4 regions of the Streptomyces graminofaciens genome follow, and region 1 is predicted to be linked to each of the others. Evidence: riboswitches for the same ligand, from Rfam matches in the RefSeq annotation. Region 1 holds a riboswitch; each other region holds the start of a gene.
The links. A riboswitch is a leader RNA that binds a small molecule or an ion and turns the genes downstream of it on or off. The one in region 1 is predicted to bind cyclic di-AMP.
Positions count from the first base shown of each region.

Region 2: another riboswitch for cyclic di-AMP. It lies ahead of SGFS_RS12845 (M23 family metallopeptidase); the one in region 1 lies ahead of SGFS_RS34715 (transglycosylase SLT domain-containing protein).
Region 3: another riboswitch for cyclic di-AMP. It lies ahead of SGFS_RS24665 (LysM peptidoglycan-binding domain-containing protein); the one in region 1 lies ahead of SGFS_RS34715 (transglycosylase SLT domain-containing protein).
Region 4: another riboswitch for cyclic di-AMP. It lies ahead of SGFS_RS35795 (C40 family peptidase); the one in region 1 lies ahead of SGFS_RS34715 (transglycosylase SLT domain-containing protein).

Region 1 covers NZ_AP018448.1:7,906,622-7,910,036, forward strand. The annotation lists gene SGFS_RS34710 (HAD family hydrolase) at 210-1,016, shown strand; gene SGFS_RS34715 (transglycosylase SLT domain-containing protein) at 1,063-1,869, opposite strand; cyclic di-AMP (ydaO/yuaA leader) riboswitch at 1,872-2,088, opposite strand; gene SGFS_RS34720 (polyprenyl synthetase family protein) at 2,618-3,415, shown strand, end outside.
Region 2 covers NZ_AP018448.1:2,972,828-2,976,242, forward strand. The annotation lists partial or broken gene SGFS_RS12840 (exo-rhamnogalacturonan lyase family protein) at 1-258, opposite strand, end outside; gene SGFS_RS12845 (M23 family metallopeptidase) at 487-1,479, opposite strand; cyclic di-AMP (ydaO/yuaA leader) riboswitch at 1,484-1,643, opposite strand; gene SGFS_RS12850 (alpha-galactosidase) at 1,946-3,415, opposite strand, start outside.
Region 3 covers NZ_AP018448.1:5,774,494-5,777,908, reverse strand. The annotation lists gene SGFS_RS24675 (cytochrome P450 family protein) at 1-783, shown strand, start outside; gene SGFS_RS24670 (LysM peptidoglycan-binding domain-containing protein) at 973-2,004, shown strand; cyclic di-AMP (ydaO/yuaA leader) riboswitch at 2,182-2,352, shown strand; gene SGFS_RS24665 (LysM peptidoglycan-binding domain-containing protein) at 2,357-3,058, shown strand; gene eno (phosphopyruvate hydratase) at 3,409-3,415, shown strand, end outside.
Region 4 covers NZ_AP018448.1:8,135,216-8,138,630, forward strand. The annotation lists gene SGFS_RS35790 (hypothetical protein) at 1-153, shown strand, start outside; gene SGFS_RS35795 (C40 family peptidase) at 157-1,389, opposite strand; cyclic di-AMP (ydaO/yuaA leader) riboswitch at 1,399-1,572, opposite strand; gene SGFS_RS35800 (ATP-dependent DNA helicase) at 1,844-3,415, shown strand, end outside.

The DNA.
Region 1 (3,415 bases):
CGGGTGGGGCTGCGGTTCGCGGGCGGCGGCTCGCATGCGGTTGATCGCGCGGTTCCCCGCGCCCCTTGGGAGCGCGGTCCGCAGCCGCTCGGGTGAACAGCGGTTCGGGAAAGGGGTGTTGACGAGGGGGAGCCGTGTGAGGGTCGGGATACCGGACGTCGTCCGGTACGCGTCGAACCGATGGGGCGCCGCATCCGTATTCTCTGATCATGGCCGCTCCCACCGCATATTCGCTCATCGCCACCGACCTGGACGGAACGCTCCTGCGCAGTGACGACACGCTCTCCGACCGGTCCCTCGCCGCGCTGGCGCGGGCCACGGGGGCCGGTGCTCAGCACCTCGTGGTGACGGGGCGGCCGGCGCCGAGAGTGCGACCGCTGCTGGAGGACCTCGGCAGCAGGGGGCTCGCGGTGTGCGGACAGGGCGCGCAGTTGTACGACGTCGGCGCGGACCGGCTGCTCTGGTCCGTCACCCTCGACCGGGAGCTGGCCGAGACCGCGCTCGGCAAGATCGAGGCGGAGGTCGGACAGGTGTACGCCGCCGTCGACCAGGACGGGGTCGACGGCCTGACCCTGATCGAGCCGGGCTACCTCATGCCGCACCCCACGCTGCCCGCCGTCCGCGTGCCGCGCCGGGACGACCTGTGGTGCGAGCCCATCAGCAAGGTGCTGCTGCGCCATCCCTATCTGTCCGACGACGAGTTGGCGTCGGCGGCACGCATGGCGGTCGGTTCGCTGGCGACGGTCACCATGTCGGGGCCCGGCACGGTCGAGCTCCAGCCGTGCGGCATCACCAAGGCCACCGGCCTCGCGCTCGCCGCCGAGCACCTCGGGCTGACCCCGGAGGTGACCATCGCCTTCGGGGACATGCCCAACGACATCCCCATGTTCGACTGGGCCGCCCACGGAGTCGCCATGGCCAACGCCCACCCCGAGCTCAAGACCGTCGCCGACGAGGTGACCCTCTCGAACGAGGAGGACGGGATCGCGGTGGTGCTGGAACGCCTGTTCCCCTGAGTCCGCCGACCCAGGGGAACAGGGAACGGGCAGTGCCCGGCGGGCCCTAGTACGCCCCGAACACGTTGTCGATCGAGCCGTAGCGCGCGGCGGCGTAGTTGCACGCCGCCGTGATGTTCGCGACGGGGTCGAAGGGGTCGTCCGCCGTGCCCGCCACGTGGTACGCGGCGAAGGTCGGGTCGATGACCTGCAGGAGCCCCTTCGACGGGGTGCCCGCGGCGGCGTTGGAGTCCCAGTTGTTGATGGCCTGCGGGTTGCCCGACGACTCCCGCATGACGTTGCGGTAGATCCCGTCGTAGGACCCGGGGATCCCGTTCCGCGCCATGATGTCCAGCGACTCGCGGATCCAGCCGTCCAGGTTGTTCGGGTACGTCGTGACGGACGCGGGGGTCGCCTTGACCGCCCCGGTCGACGCGGAGGTGGTGGCGCTCCTGGTCGTCGTCGCCGTCGTCGCCGTCGTCGTCTTCGTCGCCTTCGCCTTCGCCGTCTTCAGCGACAGCTTCAGGCCCGGGCGGATCAGCCGCGGGTTGCTCCCGATGGCCTTGCGGTTGTCCTGGTAGAGCTGTCGCCAGCCGCCCCTCGTGTCGTACCGGTGGGCGATGGAGGACAGGGTGTCGCCGCGGACCACGGTGTACGTGCGCGGCATGACCTGTATGGCCGTCGGCGCCGACTGGACGGCGGACCGTGCGGCCGACTGGATGGAGGCGGCGGTCGCCTGGGTCGGCTGGGCGGCGCTCGCGGTCGTCGCGGCGGTGAGCGGGAGGGCGAGTGCCACCCCTCCCGTGCCGGCGGCGACCACGCCACGGGTGAGCGGGTTGGTTCTGGGGCGGCGGTGTTTGCCTCGTCCGGGCATGGTGCGTTCCTCTCCGACGCCTGCGAGGTGAGCTGTCGGGTTCGGGCAGGAGATAGCCCGGCCGCGTAGGTCGCAGAGCGCACCGGACCGGCCGTGCATGCACGGAACCGGGCTGTGCGAACTGCGCGCGGCTTCACCCCGAGCCGGTCCGGTGGGGAAGTCGGGCCGGCGGACTTACCTGGGTCCCCCGCTCCTGCCGTGCGTGGATGAGTGGTCAGTGGGGAGTCCGGGCGGCGGCAGGATTCGGCGTTCCGTCCGGATGGCGAAGTGAACGTATGCGAGAGCACATGACGGGAACAAGCCCCGAAATTCGCTTAAGGGCTATTTGACCTTGGTCTTGGTGGAAATGGCGGGCTGGTCGGGGTGGGGGAATGGTGCTCAACTTGCCTTCCGCAAAGGGCGGGAGAGGTGGGAAGGTCGGGGTGGGGAATTGGGTTCGCGTGACTCAACTCACGGAACTATTCGGGCGAAGTGAAATGTAGAGCAAGAATTCGGATAGTAGGGATGAGATGTTCGAGTCGGTAGATATTCGGGCATATCGGCCGATCGTGAGCATCGGGGTCGCGAGGGGGCGTGATCCGATACCGCCCGGGTCGAACCCGTGGGCGCTAGCGGTGATCGAAAGGTGACCGGATACGCTGACTCGAGTGATGGCAGCGACAGATCGACAAACCATGTCATCGACCGTGAGACCGACCTAGACCGACCGTGTGACCGTCAGCAGACGTCAGCAGACAGGAGAACCCTCGTGACCGTCGTCGAGCCGTTTGGGCTGAGCGCGCGGGACCAGGCTCTCGAAGCCGATGTCCAGGCCGGACTGGCGGCCGTCGAGGAGGGTCTGCTCGAGGCCACCAAGAGCGAGGTCCCCTTCATCCAGGAGGCCGCCCAGCATCTGCTGCGCGCGGGCGGCAAGCGGTTCCGGCCGCAGCTGGTGATGCTCGCCGCGCAGTTCGGTGACCCGTACGCGCCGGGTGTCGTCCCCTCGGCGGTGGTGGTCGAGCTGACGCATCTCGCCACGCTGTACCACGACGACGTGATGGACGAGGCCGACGTGCGCCGGGGCGTGCCGAGTGCGAACGCGCGCTGGGGCAACTCGCTGGCCGTGCTGACCGGGGACTTCCTGTTCGCCCGGGCCTCGCACGTCCTCGCCGACCTCGGGCCCGACGCCGTCCGCATCCAGGCCGAGGCCTTCGAGCGGCTCGTCACCGGGCAGATCCTGGAGACCGCCGGACCGCGCGACGGGCGCGACCCGATCGACCACTACCTCGATGTGCTCGGCGGCAAGACCGGGTCGCTGGTGGCCGTGGCCGGGCGGCTCGGCGCGATGACGGCCGGCGCGGACGAGACCGTGGTCGACGTGCTCACGCAGTACGGCGAGCGGCTCGGGGTCGCCTTCCAGCTCGCGGACGATGTGCTCGACATCGCGTCCGACTCCCACGAGTCCGGGAAGACGCCGGGGACGGATCTGCGCGAGGGTGTGCCGACCATGCCGGTGCTGCGGCTGCGGGAGCGGGCGGAGCGGTTGGGGGTGGCGGAGGACGTCGCG
Region 2 (3,415 bases), 4.9 Mb from region 1:
ACCGGCGGCCGTGGTGAGCCGGAAGCCCTGGCCGGCCTGGTGGGTACCGCGGGCCCACGGCACGCCCCAGGTGGTGCCGGCGTGCGCGCCCGGCGCCGAACCCTCCAGCCAGTGAAGTTCGGTGTCACCGGCCGAAGCGGCGCCCGAAGCTCCGTCCGGGGCGGCGGCGGCACTGCGGGACAGTGCCCAGGAGAACTGGGTGGCGGCGGCCGCGACCGCGGCACCCTTGATGACAGTGCGTCGGTCGACGCCGGACACACCGGACACAGAGGACCTCCGAAGGCATAGAAAGCGCTTGCGGAGATCACTGTGTCCTCACGGTCGCACGACTGTCGATACTTCGGTCAGCCATGCCACAAGACCGCAACACGATGATCATGATTCGCCCGGGCCGGGCCGCGACCCCACCGATCCGGGCGTGCCGAAGGCCGGACCCCGGGGATCGGGGGTCCGGCCTTCTGATCCTCTCGGCAGGGAGCGGGTGCGTCAGACGCTGACGCCCTTCTGCCGCAGATACGCCAGCGGGTCGATGTCCGAGCCGTAGTCCGGCGTCGTCCGGATCTCGAAGTGCAGATGCGGTCCGGTGACGTTGCCGGTGGCGCCGGAGAGGCCGATCTGCTGGCCCGCGCTCACCGACTGGCCGGCGGAGACGCCGATCGAGGACAGGTGGGCGTACTGGGCGTAGTAACCGTCGGCGAGCTTGATGACGATCTGGTTGCCGTACGCGCCGCCCCAGCCGGCGGAGACGACGGTACCCGCGCCGACGGCCTTGAGGGCGGTGCCGGTGGGGGCCACGAAGTCGACACCGGTGTGGTAGCCGCTGGACCACATGCTGCCCGCCGTCTTGTAGGCGGTGCCGATGGTGGCGCCCTCGATGGGCAGGGTGAAGCCGGAGTTGCTGGACTCCGAGGTCTGCGTGGTGGAGGTCGACTCCTCCGCGGCGGACTCGGCGGGCTTCGAGGACTCGGAGGTCTTCGACGACTCGGCGGGCTTGGAGGACTGCGACGACTGACGCTGCGTCGAGGACTGGGGCGCGCTGCTCGACGCGGCCTTGCCGCCGAGGGTGAGCTTGAGGCCCGGGTGGATGAGCGACGGGTCGGAACCTATCGCCTGGCGGTTGTCCGCGTAGATCCGCTTCCAGCCGCCGTCGACGTCCTGCTCCTCGGCGATCTTCGCGAGATAGTCGCCGATCTTGACCGAGTAGGTCTTCGTCTTCGACTTCTTGGTGCCGGTCTTCTCCGCCCGAGCGGCCTTTTCGGCCTGCTCCAGCCGTGCGCTCTGCTCGGCGGCGGCCTTCGCCGCGGCGATCGAGACCGTCTTCTCGGAAACGCCGGAAACGGCGGCCGTCGGCGTCGCCGCGTGGGCGCCGGCGGCACCCATCAGCGGGAGGGCGAGCGCGGCACCACCCGTTCCGGCGGCGGCGATCGAGCGGGTGAATCGCTGGGACTTCGGACGGCGGTGCTTACCCTTCGCGGGCATGACGAATTCCTCTCCGGCGCCTGCGAGGTGAGCTGTCGGGTGCGGACTGGAGATGCCCGGCCGTGCTCGCGCACGGCTTTACCCCTAGCCTGTTCCGGAGACCGGAACAGGCGGGACTACCTGTGGGTCCCCCGCTCCTGCCGTGGATCGGGTCGGTATACGGCTCCGGTCGGCGGCAGGATTGGGCGTCCGTCCGGATTGAGGCCGAACGTAAGCGACTTGCGGCTCAAGAGACAACTATTGGGATTACCTGTGCGTCTTCCTATCTGATCCTTATGCGAATTATCGATCACGCTCCGTAAATGAGCGTTCTCGCGCTTTTCGCAACCCCCCTGGAAACACGCATGAATTACGTGGACATGACGGCAACGGACCGTCACGAATATGACGCTGCTCACGCACCTACGGCCCAGTAGGCTTTATTCCAGGGCTTGCTGGAATTAAAGCTTCATTTCGGACACAACGCTCAAGTGCGACGCAGTCGGACAACCTTCGCATCAAAGTCACCGCGGAGCCCTGTCCGCAGTCCGTGATGCAACAGCACCGCCCCTCGGTACGTTTCGCCCGTTTCGCGACACTCATACGTCCTGTCCGGGTCGAGGCCGCGCAGCCGGACCGGGGCGAGCGGCTCGCCGTAGTGCTGGGCCTGGAGCCAGGCGAGGACGACCACCTCGTCGCCGTACACGTACTGCACGGCGCTCAGTCCGCCGGCCGGCGGCCGCAGCCGGTAGAGGTCGCCGCGCTGCACGACCGGCCGGATCTCGCGGTAGAGCTCGACCCAGCTCCGCGCCTCGGCCAGCTCCTCCTCCGTCCACTCGGTGAGGTCGCCGCCCACGCCGAGCACGCCCGCCATGGCACTGACGAAGCGGAAGCGCAGCGAGCTGACCCGCCCGTTGAGCTGGTTGTTCGGACTGTCGGTGACCCAGGCGGCCATGACCCGGGCCGGATGGATCTGGCTGAAGCCGTGCTGGATGGCGAGCCGGTCGAGCGGGTCGGTGTTGTCGGAGGTCCACACCTGGTCCGTGCGGGCCATGACCTCGAGGTCGATCCGGCCGCCCCCGCCCGAGCACGACTCGAAGGCGACGCCGGGGTGCGCGGCCCGCAGCCGGTCGAGGAGGGCGTAGAAGGCGCGCACGTGCTCGACCCACAGCTTCTGCGGATACGGCTCCCCGGGCCAGCCGGCGTCCGTGAAGCAGCGGTTGAAGTCCCACTTGACGTAGTCGATGGGCGCGCTGGACAGGAGCCCGTGCAGCTGCTCCCAGAGATACTCCTGGACGTCCTTGCGCGCGAGGTTGAGGACGAGCTGATTGCGTAGCTCCGTCCGCTTTCGTCCCGGATGGAACTGTGCCCATTCGGGGTGCGCGCGGTACAGCTCGCTGTCCGGGTTGACCATCTCCGGCTCGACCCAGATGCCGAACTGCATCCCGAGGGCGTGCACATAGTCGGCGAGCGGCTTCAGCCCCTGCGGGAAGCGGTCCGGGTTGGGGGTCCAGTCGCCGAGTCCGGCCCGGTCGCTGGTCCGGGTCCCGAACCAGCCGTCGTCGACCACGAACAGCTCCACACCGATGGCCGCAGCCCGCCGCGCGAGCGCCCCCTGCTGCTCCTCGGAGATGTCGAACTCGGTGGCCTCCCAGGAGTTGAACAGCACCGGCCGGTCCTGGTCCGCGTCCGGGATGACATACGCCCGCTGGTACGCGTGCCAGGCGCGGCTGGCGCCGCCGTGGCCGCCGTCGCTCCACAACCCGGCGAAGACGGGCGTCGTGAACGTCTCGCCGGTCTCCAGCCGCAGCAGGCCCGATTCGTCGTATCCGGCGCCGCCGGTGATCTGCACACGCGCGTCCGGGAGCTGGGCCACGGCGATCCGCCAGGAGCCCGACCAGCCGAGGGCGCAACCGTAGACCTCGCCGCGCTCCTCGGTGGCGTCGGTGTCGAGGGC
Region 3 (3,415 bases), 2.1 Mb from region 1:
GTCCCCCGCGAGGACCAGGACGACTTCCGGGACTGGGCGGGGATGATGATCCGGCACGGCGGCGGCCCCCGAGGCGGCGTGGCCCGCTCGGTGAAGAAGATGCGCGGCTACCTGCTGGAACTCATCCACCGCAAGCGCGAAGAACTCCCCGCCGAAGCCACCCCCGGCGAGGACCTCATCTCCGGCCTCATCCGCGCCTCCGACCACGGCGAGCACCTCACCGAGAACGAGGCCGCGGCCATGGCGTTCATCCTGCTCTTCGCCGGGTTCGAGACGACCGTCAACCTGATCGGCAACGGCACGTACGCCCTTCTCACCCACCCCGAACAACGCGCCCGCCTCCAGGCCTCCCTGACCGCCGGCGAAACCGAACTGCTCGAAACGGGCGTCGAGGAACTCCTCCGCTACGACGGCCCCGTCGAACTCGCCACCTGGCGCTTCGCGACCCGGCCCCTCACCATCGGCGGGCAGGACATCGCGCCCGGCGACCCCGTTCTCGTGGTGCTCGCCGCCGCCGACCGTGACCCGGCGCGCTTCGACGACCCCGACACGCTCGACCTCTCCCGCCGGGACAACCAGCACCTCGGTTACGGCCACGGCATCCACTACTGCCTCGGCGCACCCCTCGCCCGGCTGGAGGGCCAGACCGCACTGGCGACTCTCCTCACCCGTCTTCCCGATCTGCAACTCGCGGTGGATTCAGCCGATCTGCGGTGGCGCGGCGGGCTCATTATGCGTGGATTGCGCACCCTGCCCGTGGAGTTCACGCCCCTTCACAAGTGACTCGGCGCCCCACCCGAAGCACTCTCCGTGGGCGGGTAAACGTGACATTCCCTCAACTCTGTGATCTTCACGTGATCTGCGCTGCATTGACTTGTGACAAGTGATCGACTGCCGATACGTTCACACGTCAGTGCGAAGGGTTTACACAGCCCACGCACCGGTCACTGCTGTCACGCGAAAGGCAACCGCATGCTCTCCGGGAACGGTCGACACCGTCGCCCCCGTCAGGCTCCGGCCCTCCTCGTCGCGGCCGGCGTGGCCGGCTCGGCCATCGCCATCCCCCTCCTTGGCGCCACCGGCGCGAGCGCGGCCAGCGGAACGACCTGGGACCAGGTGGCGGAGTGCGAGAGTGGCGGCTCCTGGAGCGCCGACACCGGCAACGGGTACTACGGCGGCCTCCAGATCTCCCAGAAGAACTGGGAGAAGTACGGCGGCCTCGACTACGCGATGAGCCCCGACCAGGCGAGCCGTTCGCAGCAGATAGCCGTGGCCGAGAAGGTCCTCGCCGACCAGGGTGTCGGCGTCTGGTCCACCTGCGGACTCCTGCACGGCCTCGGCGACGACTCGACCCCGGACAAGGTGGATACGGGCGTCGCGGACGAATCGTCGGGTTCGAGCAATTCAGGTGATTCGAGCGATTCGAGCAGCTCGGATGGTTCCGGCGATTCATCCGATAATTCCGATTCGTCCAGTTCCTCCGACTCCTCCTCCGGCTCCTCCTCCGGCTCCTCCTCGGGCGACACCGAAGGCTCGACCGAGTCCCACACCGACTCGACCGACTCCGGCAAGGCTGATTCGCAGGGAGCCGGAAGCTCGTCCACAGAGGACACCGAGGGCGGAAACCAGACCGACAAGTCGGATAACTCAACCCAGAACGGCAACTCTTCGGTCGACGCGGACAGCGAATCCAGCACCGGCCGCCATCGCGGTGGCAGCGCCGACGAGAGCGCCGCGGACGCCCGTACCGACTCGGAGTCCCCCGACGGTTCCTCCGGTCGGCATGCCTCCCGTGGTGGCGACGCGGCCCGCGAAGCCGTCGACGGCTCGTACGTCGTCCGCGTCGGGGACAACCTGACGGCCATCGCCGACTCTCTTGGCCTCGACGGCGGATGGCGGGTGCTCTACGCCGAGAACGAGTCCACCGTCGGAACTGATCCGGACCTTATCCTCCCCGGTCAGACCCTCGAAGTAGGTGCCGAAACGGGCGAAAAGCAACGGTAGTTGGCGTCATGGTTCGCCCGTTAATGCCCGTTTTGATCTCAGTGGGACATGAATCACAGAAGTCCTGATCGTCTTTGAATTTCCCCCAATCGCATGTCTACGGTCGTGACCGCTCGCCACAGCGGGCCCCTGCGGTCGAAACGCCGAATCCTGCCACCGGCCGTACGGGAACAGTCGTCGCGTCAAGCGCCGTAGGCAGGAGCGGGGGACCCAAGGTAAGCGCCGGGCCCAGCACTTGAGGCTGGACTCGGCTTGGGGTGAAGCCGTGTCTCTTTCGGGAGGCGCGGCCGGGCAACTCAACCGGCCCGAACCCGACAGCTCACCTCGCAGGCGTCGGTGAGGGGATCACTCCATGCTGTTTTCCGGCCAGGGCAAGCACCGCCGCCCGTCCAAGACCGCTCGCGCCATCGCCGCCGTCGGTGTCACCGGCGCCGCCGCCATCGCCGCCCCGCTCATGGTGGCCGGCAGCGCCTCGGCCGCCACCACGTCCGAGTGGGACGCCGTCGCCCAGTGCGAGTCCGGCGGCAACTGGTCCATCAACACCGGCAACGGCTACTACGGCGGCCTGCAGTTCTCCGCCTCCACCTGGGCCGCGTACGGCGGCACGCAGTACGCCTCCAGCGCCGACCAGGCCAGCAAGGCCCAGCAGATCGAGATAGCCGAGAAGGTCCTCGCGGGCCAGGGCAAGGGCGCCTGGCCGGTCTGCGGCACGGGTCTGTCCGGCGCCGCGTACGACGGTGCCGCCGCCGACAGCGGCAGCTCGGACTCCGGTTCCTCCAGCTCCTCGCAGGAGAGCACGCAGGAGAGCACGCAGAACACCACCGAGGAGACCCGCGCCTCGCGCTCCTCCGACCGTGCCACCGTCGAGACCCCGACCGGCAAGAAGGTCAAGAAGGGCGACGGCGAGTACAAGGTCGTCAAGGGCGACACCCTCAGCGGGATCGCCGCGAAGAAGAACGTCAAGGGTGGCTGGCACAAGCTCTACGAGCTGAACAAGGACATCATCGACGACGCCGACTTCATCTACCCCGGCCAGCAGCTCCACCTGAGCTGATCCCGGCCGCTCGGAAGCTGGGAAAAAGAGAGCCGCTCCTCAGCTGAACCACGGTGCCTCCACAGCCGTGTCCCCCATTGTGAAGGCACCGTGAGGGTCGTCCCCCCGTCCCCACGGGCTCCCCGCCTCGGTGCGCATTCCCCCGTACGCACCGGGGCGGGGCTCTTTCTTTTTCTCTTTCGCCCCATTTCTTGTTCACCCCCTCTTTGTTCCGGACGGGAACAATGGGTACCGTCTGTCTGTCCACGGGACGGTCGGTCGGCTGCCGACGGCCCCGGGGCGGTTAGGCTCTAGTCGCATGGCCCACGCGGCCGCGCACTATCGCGTCACATCCCAAGAAGGAGATGCTCGTGCCGT
Region 4 (3,415 bases), 230 kb from region 1:
TTCGACCGGCTGAACTCCGCGGGCCCCGGGCCCATCGACCGGCTCACCACCGCTCGCCCCAAGCTCGCGGCGGAACCCGACGCGGCATGGGCGGTGGTGAACCGGTATCGGCACGAGACGCCGCGGATGATGGAGCTGCCGCAGCGGCTCTGACTCCTACGCCGGCCGCACCACGCTGTGGATCGACCCCTCGCCGTCGTAGAAGACCGACTCCTCGCGCACATACGCCCCCGGCTTCGGCGCGTGGATCATCATCCCGTTGCCGATGTAGATGCCGACGTGGCCGATGTTGTCGTAGAAGAAGATCAGGTCGCCGGGCTTCGCGGTGGAGAGGGAGACCGTCGTGCCGGCGTGCACCTGGTCGTACGTGGTGCGGGGGAGGTCGACTCCGGCGGCCTTCCAGGCTGCCTGGGTGAGGCCGGAGCAGTCGTAGGAGCCGGGGCCGGTGGCGCCCCAGACGTACGGCTTGCCGATCTGTGAGCGGGCGAAGGTGAGGGCCCTCGCGGCTTTCGAGGCGTATGTGGAGTCCTCGACCGCGGTCGAGGTGTCCTCCTGGGGCTGGGTCTGCTGAGATCCCTGTGGCTGTGTGGTCTCCTGGGACTGCTGGGTCTCCTGTGGCTGTGGAGCCTGTGGAGCCTGTGGAGCCTGTGGAGCCTGTGGGGTCTCCTGTGCCTGCTGAGCTTCCTGTGCGGCCGCCGCCTGCTGCTGCGCCAGCTCCTCCGCCCTGCGGTCGGCCTCCTCCTGCTCCCGCTTCTCGATCGCGGCGAGCCGGGCCTTCTCCTCGGCCGTGAGTTCGGACAGCAGTTCGCGGGCCTGGGCGAGCTTCTTCTGGACCTTCGCCTTGCTGGTCTTCAGCGCGTTCTGCGAATCGGTGAGCTGTTCGAGGCCCTCGGTCGCCTCCTGCCGCTGCTTCGCCGCGTCGGCCTGCTGCGTGACGTAGTCGTCGACGGCCGTCTGCTGGCGGTCCGTCAGCCGGTCCATCAGCTGGTTCTGGGCGAAGTACTCCTCGGGGTTCTCCGCCAGCAGGAGCAGTGCCGCGTCGGGCGAGGCCGCGCCCGTGCGGTACTGGGCGGCCGCGAACTCGCCCAGTTCCTCGCGCGCCTCGTTCAGCTTCTCCGCGCGCTTGGCGACGTCGTCGAGAAGCGTGTCGACCTTCTTCTTCTGCTGGGAGGTCTGCTCCTTCACCGAGTTGTACTTCTCGGTGGCCGTCTCCGCCCCGCGGTAGAGGTCGTCGACCTTCTTCTCGACCTCTTCGAGGCTCGGTTTGTCGTCGGCCGAGGGGGCCGCGTTGGCCGTCTGGGAGAGCAGGGCCACGGAGGTGAGGGCGGCGGTGGCGAGGGCGGGGGTGCGTATGCCCGGGCGCGCCGGACGAGGCTTTCGGTGCGCCATGGGTCGGCGACTCCTTCCGTTGTCCGCCTACCGAGTTAGCTGTCGGGTTCGGGCGCAAGCTTCGGAAGGTTTGCCCTACGGCCCTGCCGCGTGCGGCGACGCGGGCCGATTCACCCCAAGGTCGGTTTGGGTCCCCGGCTCCGGCTGCCCCAGGGGACGCACCGGACTCGGCGGAGGCCGAACGGCCCGGCGACGTTCGCCGGTTGTGTCGTACGACCCAACCCAAAACGCTAGCCAACTCCTGTGGCCCCTGTGAAGGTTGATGTCCGATAGGCCCGATACGTTTTTGTGACCTTAGTACGGTGATCGCGATGAGTGAGATCAACAGTCACTATTCGTCCTTGAACGATCGCATCCGGTGGTCACCGTCCATATGGGAGCTCCGGAGATCGCCGGGGCGGACTTTCCGGGGCGGCCCATGGCTGTCAGTGGAGGCGCCTAGACTCGGAGAGCGATGAGCAGCCTCTTTGACGACAGCTTCCTGGCGGACCTCCAGGCCCCACGGGCCCACACCGAGGAACCTCCGCCACCGCCCGAGGACGATCACGTACCGGAGCCGATTCCGGACGATCTGTTCGGCGGGAAGTTCGACGCGCCCCCGGACCGGGACGCCTACTACCGCGACGGCGCCTCACGCCCGGTCATCGACCCGGCGGCCCTCCTCGACGGACTCAACGAGAACCAGCGTGCGGCCGTGGTCCATGCCGGTTCCCCTCTGCTCATCGTGGCCGGCGCCGGGTCCGGCAAGACCCGTGTGCTCACCCACCGCATCGCGCACCTGCTGGGCGAGCGGCATGTCCACCCGGGCCAGATCCTCGCGATCACCTTCACCAACAAGGCCGCGGGCGAGATGAAGGAGCGTGTCGAGCAGCTCGTCGGGCCGCGCGCGAACGCGATGTGGGTCATGACCTTCCACAGCGCGTGCGTCCGCATCCTGCGGCGCGAGAGCAAGAAGCTCGGCTTCACGTCGTCCTTCTCGATCTACGACGCCGCCGACAGCAAGCGGCTGATGGCGCTGGTCTGCCGCGACCTGGACCTCGACCCCAAGCGCTTCCCGCCCAAGTCCTTCAGCGCCAAGATCTCGAACCTGAAGAACGAGCTGATCGACGAGGAGGACTTCGCGGCCCAGGCCTCCGACGGCTTCGAGAAGACCCTCGCCCAGGCCTACGCCATGTACCAGTCGCGTCTGCGCGAGGCGAACGCCCTCGACTTCGACGACCTGATCATGACGACGGTCAATCTGCTGCGCGCCTTCCCGGACGTCGCCGAGCACTACCGCCGCCGCTTCCGCCATGTCCTCGTCGACGAGTACCAGGACACCAACCACGCGCAGTACGCCCTGGTCAGAGAGCTGGTCGGCACCTCCGAGCACCCGGTCGACGTACCGCCCAACGAGTGGGACGTACCCCCCGCCGAGCTCTGCGTCGTGGGTGACGCCGACCAGTCGATCTACGCCTTCCGCGGCGCGACCATCCGCAACATCCTCCAGTTCGAGGAGGACTACCCGGACGCGACGACGATCCTGCTGGAGCAGAACTACCGCTCCACCCAGACCATTCTGAGCGCGGCCAACGCGGTCATCGAGCGCAACGAGTCCCGGCGCCCCAAGAACCTGTGGACCAACGCGGGCGCGGGCGCGCAGATCACCGGCTATGTCGCCGACACCGAGCACGACGAGGCACAGTTCGTCGCCGACGAGATAGACCGACTGACGGACGCGGGTGACGCGAAGGCGGGCGACGTCGCCGTCTTCTACCGCACGAACGCCCAGTCCCGCGTCTTCGAAGAGGTCTTCATCCGCGTCGGCCTGCCCTACAAGGTCGTCGGCGGTGTCCGCTTCTACGAGCGCAAGGAGGTCCGGGACGTCCTCGCCTACCTGCGGGTCCTCGCCAACCCGGAGGACTCGGTCCCGCTGCGCCGCATTCTGAACGTGCCCAAGCGCGGCATCGGCGACCGCGCCGAGGCGATGATCGACGCGCTCTCCCAGCGCGAGAAGATCAGCTTCCCGCAGGCGCTGAAGCGCGTC